DNA from 2 places in the Kitasatospora sp. NBC_00374 genome. Region 1 is predicted to be linked to the other one. Evidence: predicted binding sites of a transcription regulator. Region 1 holds the regulator's gene; the other holds the start of a gene.
What was found. Region 1 encodes HspR, which represses chaperone genes until heat shock. Its sites were predicted from a motif close to TTGAGNNNNNNNNNCTCAA; they were not measured.
Positions count from the first base shown of each region.

Region 1 (3,404 bases):
GACGCCGAGATCGTCGATGACGAGAAGCCCAAGGGTGGTGCCGCATGACGGAGAAGCCGCAGGGCGAGCAGCCCGGCGACGACTCCGCCGACGAGGCTGTGATCAAGGCCGCCGAGGAGGCCGCCGCCGGCGGCGCCTCGGGTGAACTCGCGACTGCGAAGCGCGAGTTGGCCGAGCGCACCGCCGACCTGCAGCGCCTTCAGGCCGAATACCAGAACTACCGCAAGCGGGTCGAGCGCGACCGTCTGACGGTCCGCGAGATCGCGGTCTCCAACATCCTGGAGTCCCTGATCCCGGTGCTCGACGACATCGGCCGGGCCCGCGAGCACGGCGAGGTGACGGGCGGCTTCAAGTCGGTCTCCGACAACCTGGAGACGGTCGTCGCCAAGCTGGGCCTGCAGCAGTTCGGCAAGGAGGGCGAGGCCTTCGACCCGACGCTGCACGAGGCTCTGATGCACAGCTACTCCTCGGACGTCACCGAGGACACCTGTGTCCAGATCCTGCAGCCGGGTTACCGGATCGGCGAGCGGATCATCCGCCCGGCGATGGTCGCGGTGGCCGAGCCCCAGCCGGGGACGCAGACCACGGCCGCGCCGGATTCCGATGATTCGGAGTCCGACAAGGCTGACGGTGCGGCCGACAACTGACAATCTGTGCGCTGCGGAGTCGTACGTCGTCGAGTACGACGGACGGCTCCGCAGCGTCGTATGGACTGACTTCGGGAGGTGGCGGCAGCCATGAGCACCAAGGACTATGTGGAGAAGGACTACTACAAGGTCCTCGGCGTGCCCAAGGACGCCACCTCCACGGAGATCAAGAAGACCTACCGCAAGCTCGCCCGGGAGTTCCACCCGGACGCCAACAAGGGCGACGCCAAGGCGGAGGACCGCTTCAAGGACATCTCCGAGGCGTATGACGTCCTGTCGGACGAGAAGCGCCGCAAGGAGTACGACGAGGCCCGCTCGCTGTTCGGCTCCGGCGGCTTCCGGGCCGGCCCGGGCGGCAACGGCAGCCACAACTTCGACTTCGGCGACCTGTTCACCGGCGCCGGACAGACCGGCGGCAGCGGCGGCCTCGGCGACGTGTTCGGCGGCCTGTTCAACCGCGGCGGCCGTCAGCCCCAGCCCCGCCGGGGCGCCGACGTCGAGACCGAGGTGACCCTCGGCTTCGACGAGGCGGTGGACGGCGCGACCGTCCCGCTGCGGATGACCAGCCAGGCCGCCTGCCGGGTGTGCAGCGGCACCGGCGCCAAGGCCGGCACCACCCCGCGGGTCTGCCCGACCTGCGTCGGCGCGGGCACGGTCAGCCGGGGCCAGGGCGCCTTCGCCCTCTCCGAGCCCTGCCGGGACTGCAAGGGCCGCGGCATGATCGTCGACGACCCGTGCACCGTCTGCCACGGCAGCGGCCGGGCCAGTTCGGCCCGCACCATGCAGGTCCGGATCCCGGCCGGGGTCCAGGACGGCCAGCGGATCAGGCTCAAGGGCAAGGGCGCCCAGGGCGAGCGCGGTGGCCAGCCGGGCGACCTGTACGTCACCGTGCACGTCGACGCCCACCCGGTTTTCGGCCGCAAAGGCGACAATCTGACGGTCACCGTGCCGGTCACCTTCCCCGAAGCCGCGCTGGGCGGCACCATCGAGGTGCCGACCCTGGGTGGCCCGCCGGTGAAACTCAAGCTGCCCGCCGGCAGCGCCAACGGCCTCACCCTGCGGGCCCGCGGCAAGGGCGCCACCCGCAAGGACGGCACCCGCGGCGACCTCCTGGTCACCGTGGAGGTCGTGGTACCCAAGCTCGTCACCGGCGACGCGCTGACCGCACTGGAGCAGTACCGCGAGGCCACGGCCTCCGACGACCCGCGAGCCGCCCTGTTCCGGGCGGCGGAGGGAGCGTGACCAGATGATCACTCCTGACGGCCCGATCGGGCCGGGCCTCGGCGAGGGCCTGCCCGGCGGCACCCGCCGCCGCACGGCGGGGCCCGGCCCCACCCACTACGTGCTGACCGAGGACACCCCGGTCTACGTGATCTCGGTGGCCGCCGAGCTCTCCGGCCTGCACCCGCAGACGCTGCGCCAGTACGACCGGCTCGGCCTGGTCTGCCCCGACCGGACGGCGGGCCGCGGCCGCCGCTACTCGGCCCGGGACATCCAGCAGCTGCGCGACGTCCAGCGGCTGTCCCAGGACGAGGGCATCAACCTGGCCGGCATCAAGCGGATCATCGAGCTGGAGAACCAGGTCACCGCGCTGCAGTCCCGGGTCGCCGAACTCGCCGACGCCCTGGACGGCGCCGCCAGCGCGCTCCAGCAGCGCGAGGCCGCGGTGCACGCCTCGTACCGCCGGGACCTCGTGCCGTACCAGCAGGTCCAGCAGTCCAGCGCACTGGTCGTGTGGCGGCCGAAGCAGCGCTGACGGCCGTGGCGACCCATGCCGCCGGCACCCTCCGCCTGGGGGGTGCCGGCGGCGTCGTCTTGATGAGAGAGTGCCCGTGCAGAGCATGGCCGGGAAGAGAAGAATCGCCGAGGCGGTCGCGGCTGCGCGCCACGCGCCTATGATCCCCAGGACGGGCAATCAGCCGCCCCTCGTACCGGGTGCCGATGGCAAGGAGCCAGATGAGTGAGACCGATGAGCCGGGCCTCACCTCGGGCGGGCTCGGCGTCCTGACGGCCCAGGCCCGTGAGCTCTACCGGCACGTGCTGCGCTCGCGCGGCCGGATCACCGAGTGCGAGAGCAAGGCGGCCGACGGCAAGGCCCTCGCCGAGCTGCTGAACATCGGTCTGCTGGTGCCGGACACCGACGATCCCGGGATCCTGGTCGCGGTCGACCCCGCACAGCTCTCCGCCCGGCTGAGCAGTATCTGGCAGCGCAAAGCCCTGGATCTGCTGCACCGCGCGGTGGCGCTGCCGGGGGACCTGCAGGAACTGGCCGAGGAGTTCCGCACTCCGGAGAAGACCGGCGGAACAATCGAGTATGTACATGGCAAGGTCCTGATAAACCAACGGCTGGGCCAGCTTGTCAGTGGCTGCTCGGAGGAGATGCTCGCCGCCCAACCGGGCGGCCCCCGGCCGCCGGAAGCCCTGGCCGGCGTCATCGCCCGCGATTTGGAGACCCTGCGGCGCGGCGCGACCATTCGGACGATCTACCACCCCAGCACCCGATATCACGCACCCACCCGGGAGTACGTGGCGACCATTGCCGACGCGGGGGGCAAGGTGCGCACCTTGGACGAGCCGTACACCAGGTTGATCGTGATCGATCGGCGCACCGCCGTGATCCCTGTGGCCGACGATCTCAACTTGGCGGCGTTCATTCACGACCAGGCCGTTATCAGCTATCTCATCGAAGAGGTCTTCGAGCGAAACTGGAGTCGTGGACTTGATTTTGACGGTGCACGGACAGTGCCACCGCAGGTC
Region 1 is NZ_CP107964.1:4,304,834-4,308,237, forward strand. It holds gene dnaK (molecular chaperone DnaK) at 1-48, shown strand, start outside; gene grpE (nucleotide exchange factor GrpE) at 45-647, shown strand; gene dnaJ (molecular chaperone DnaJ) at 738-1,889, shown strand; gene OG871_RS19400 (heat shock protein transcriptional repressor HspR) at 1,894-2,403, shown strand; gene OG871_RS19405 (LuxR family transcriptional regulator) at 2,604-3,404, shown strand, end outside.

Region 2 (3,404 bases), 1.0 Mb from region 1:
CGGCCGGGTCGCCCCGGTAGTCCGAGCCGACCTTGTCGATCTCGTCCAGCAGCACCACCGGGTTCATCGACCCGGCTTCCTTGATCGCGCGGACGATCCGGCCGGGGATGGCCCCGACGTAGGTGCGGCGGTGGCCGCGGATCTCCGCCTCGTCCCGGACGCCGCCGAGCGCCACCCGGACGAAGGAGCGGCCCATCGCGCGGGCCACGGACTCGCCCAGCGAGGTCTTGCCGACGCCGGGCGGGCCGACCAGCGCCAGCACCGCCCCGCCGCGCCGGCCGCCGATCTGGCCGAGCCCCTGGTCGGCCCGGCGCTTGCGGACGGCGAGGTACTCGACGATCCGGTCCTTCACGTCGGCGAGCCCGGCGTGGTCGGCGTCCAGCACCGCCCGGGCCGCGGCGATGTCGTACGCGTCCTCGGTGCGCTCGTTCCAGGGCAGCTCCAGGACGGTGTCCAGCCAGGTCCGGATCCAGGAGCCCTCGGGCGACTGGTCGGAGGAGCGCTCCAGCTTGTCGACCTCCTTGAGTGCGGCCTCCCGGACCTTCTCGGGCAGGTCGGCGGCCTCCACCCGGGCCCGGTAGTCGCCCTCCTCGTCGGCGGGGTCGCCGTTCAGCTCGGCCAGTTCCTTGCGGACGGCCTCCAGCTGACGGCGCAGCAGGAACTCCTTCTGCTGCTTGGCGACACCCTCCTCGACATCCTTGCGGATGGTGTCGTTGACCTCCTCCTCGGCGAGGTGGTCGCGCAGCAGGGTCAGCGCGTACTCCAGGCGCGCCACCTGGTCCGACTCCAGCAGCACCTTGAGCTTCTGCTCGACGGTGGCGAAGGGCGCGTAGCCGATGTTGTCCGCGAGCTCGCCGACGCCGTCGATCTGGGCGACCCGGTCGACGATCTGCCAGGCGCCGCGCTTGCGCAGCCACTGGGTGGACAGCGCCTTGTACTCCCTGACCAGCTCGGCGGCCCGGCCGGCCACCGGAAGGCCGGGGTCGGACTCACGGAAGGGGGTGGTCTCCACCCAGAGCGCGGCGCCGGGCCCGGTGGTGCCGGCGCCGATCCGCACCCGTCGCACGGCCCGGACCAGGGCGGCCGGGTCTCCGTCGGCCAGCCGGCCGACCTGCTCGACGGTGGCCAGGGTGCCGACCGCGCCGTACGAGCCGTCCAGCCGCGGCACCAGCAGCACCTGCGGCTTGCCCGCCCCGCGCGCCCCGGCCCGGGCGGCTTCGACGGCCGCGCGCACCTCGGTGTCGGAGAGGTCGAGCGGGACGACCATGCCGGGAAGCACGACCTCGTCGTCGAGCGGCAGCACGGGCAGAGTGAGCGGAGTGGACGTCGATGCCATGATCTCTCCCCAGTCAGCGAAGTTGAGTTGACCTGACTAAGGTTTGGCGCGGGCCGATTGTTCCCACCCCGATGTTCGCCCTGAGCGATCGGCGGCGATCGGCGCAGGGCCCGGCCGAAGGCGCGGCGCAGGGACAACGGCGGACCACGGTGCCCGGACGGGGAGAGGGGCGCCGGGACGGGGAGAGGAGGGCCGGGCGAGGGCCCGGGGGTCAGACTTCGGAGCGCGCGGGGGCAGTGCGGCGGGTCGACCAGGCGCGCGTCCACAGCGGCCGCGGCCGACGGCCCGGGCCGCGGCGCAGCCGGCCCCAGAGGGCAATGCCGACCAGCAGGGCGACCGGGTGCCCGACCCCGGTGACGAGGTCCTGGTCGGTGAGCATCTGGTGCCCGACCAGCGCGCCGGCCGCACCCAGCGTGACCACCCGGCCCGTCGGCGGCAGCAGCCCGGCGAGTGCGCCGAGACTGGTCAGCACGCCGTAGCTGACACCGATGTCCAGCGCGTCCAGGGCGTCGGTGCCGAGGCCGCCGCCGGCCACCGCACCGACCACGACCGCCTGCGAGACCAGCGTGGCCGTGATGTGCCCGGCTGCGAACACCCCGGCGGCCCGCAGCCCGCCGACCCGGCGCTCCAGCGGGGCGACGGTGGCGAGGAAGGCCCAGAGGTACGGCATCCACACCGGACCCGCCACCCAGACCCCGCTCAGCAGCAGGGCCGAGACCGGGCGGACCAGCAGGTTGTGGGCGTCACTGCTGGAGGCCGACTGCAACCGCTGCACCAGGTCGGGGTCGGCGAAGCGCGCGAACAGGGTGGTACCGAGCAGCAGGGCGAGGTAGCCGAACGCGAAGGGGTTGCGGCGCGGCGTGGGCAGCAGGAGCAGCGCGGCACGGCAGTGGCCGGCGCCGGTCGCGGCGGTACGCCCTTCGGTGTCCGTCATCGCGCCTCCGTCCGCGGGCCTTCCGTCCTACTCTCCCTCAACGCCCGTACGAACGCCGGAGATCCCCACCGCGGTTTGTCGTGACCACGATACGTTGGCTCCCTGGGAGTCCGCTGGGGATCCGCTGAGAATTCATCAGGTCCCGGCCACCGGACCACCGCCGCCCTGGTACGGACCAACCCTCTGTTTACGGACGAGTAGCTTCCCGGCCCGAGCGGACAATCCGATTGGAGGGCATACGTACCGTCATGGGGGTGGATTTCGGCCGGGTAAGGTATCGCCCCGTGCCCGGTCCGGAACCGGACCGGATCCGGCCCGCGGGCCGGAAATGTCCGGTCCACCTGCCGAAACGGGCACGGTGTCCGTACCCTGCGTGGAGTACGGAGAGGTACGGCGGCCCACACGGCGTACCACCCGCTCCTGCACCTTCGGCGGAAGGGTGCTCGGCGGATTCGACAACCCGGGCGCAGCCCAGACGGAAACAAGACGACTACGAGCGGAGCCCCGTCACCCCCACAGGTGGCCGGCCCGCAGCCCTGGGGGCGGTGGCGTGACCGTGACAGAAATGCAGCAAGAAAACACCAGCAGCAACCCGGTGGGCACTCAGCGACGAGTACTCGTCGTCGAGGACGAGCCCACCATCGCCGAATCCATCGCCGCCCGGCTGGGCGCCGAGGGGTTCAAGGTCGCCGTGGCCCACGACGGCCCCGGCGCGGTGGACGGCTTCCACACCTGGCAGCCCGACCTCGTCGTGCTCGACATCATGCTGCCCGGCTTCGACGGCCTGGAGGTCTGCCGCCGGATCCAGGCCCAGCGCCCGGTGCCGGTCCTCATGCTGACCGCGCGCGACGACGAGACCGACCTGCTGGTCGGCCTCGGGGTCGGCGCGGACGACTACATGACCAAGCCGTTCTCGATGCGCGAGCTGGCGGCCCGGGTCAACGTCCTGCTGCGCCGCGTGGAGCGCGCCCAGCAGGCGGCCAGGACACCGGCGCTCGGCAGCCTGCGCTTCGGCGACCTGGAGATCGACCACGTCCAGCGCCGGGTGCGGCTCGGCGCGGGCGACGTCCACCTGACGCCGACCGAGTTCGACCTGCTGGCCTGCCTGGCCGCCCAGCCGCGCGCGGTGCTCAC
Region 2 is NZ_CP107964.1:5,301,810-5,305,213, reverse strand. It holds gene lon (endopeptidase La) at 1-1,336, opposite strand, end outside; gene OG871_RS23870 (rhomboid-like protein) at 1,548-2,270, opposite strand; gene OG871_RS23865 (response regulator transcription factor) at 2,836-3,404, shown strand, end outside.
Region 2: the regulator HspR is predicted to act here: its motif matches at 1,359-1,377, upstream of lon (endopeptidase La).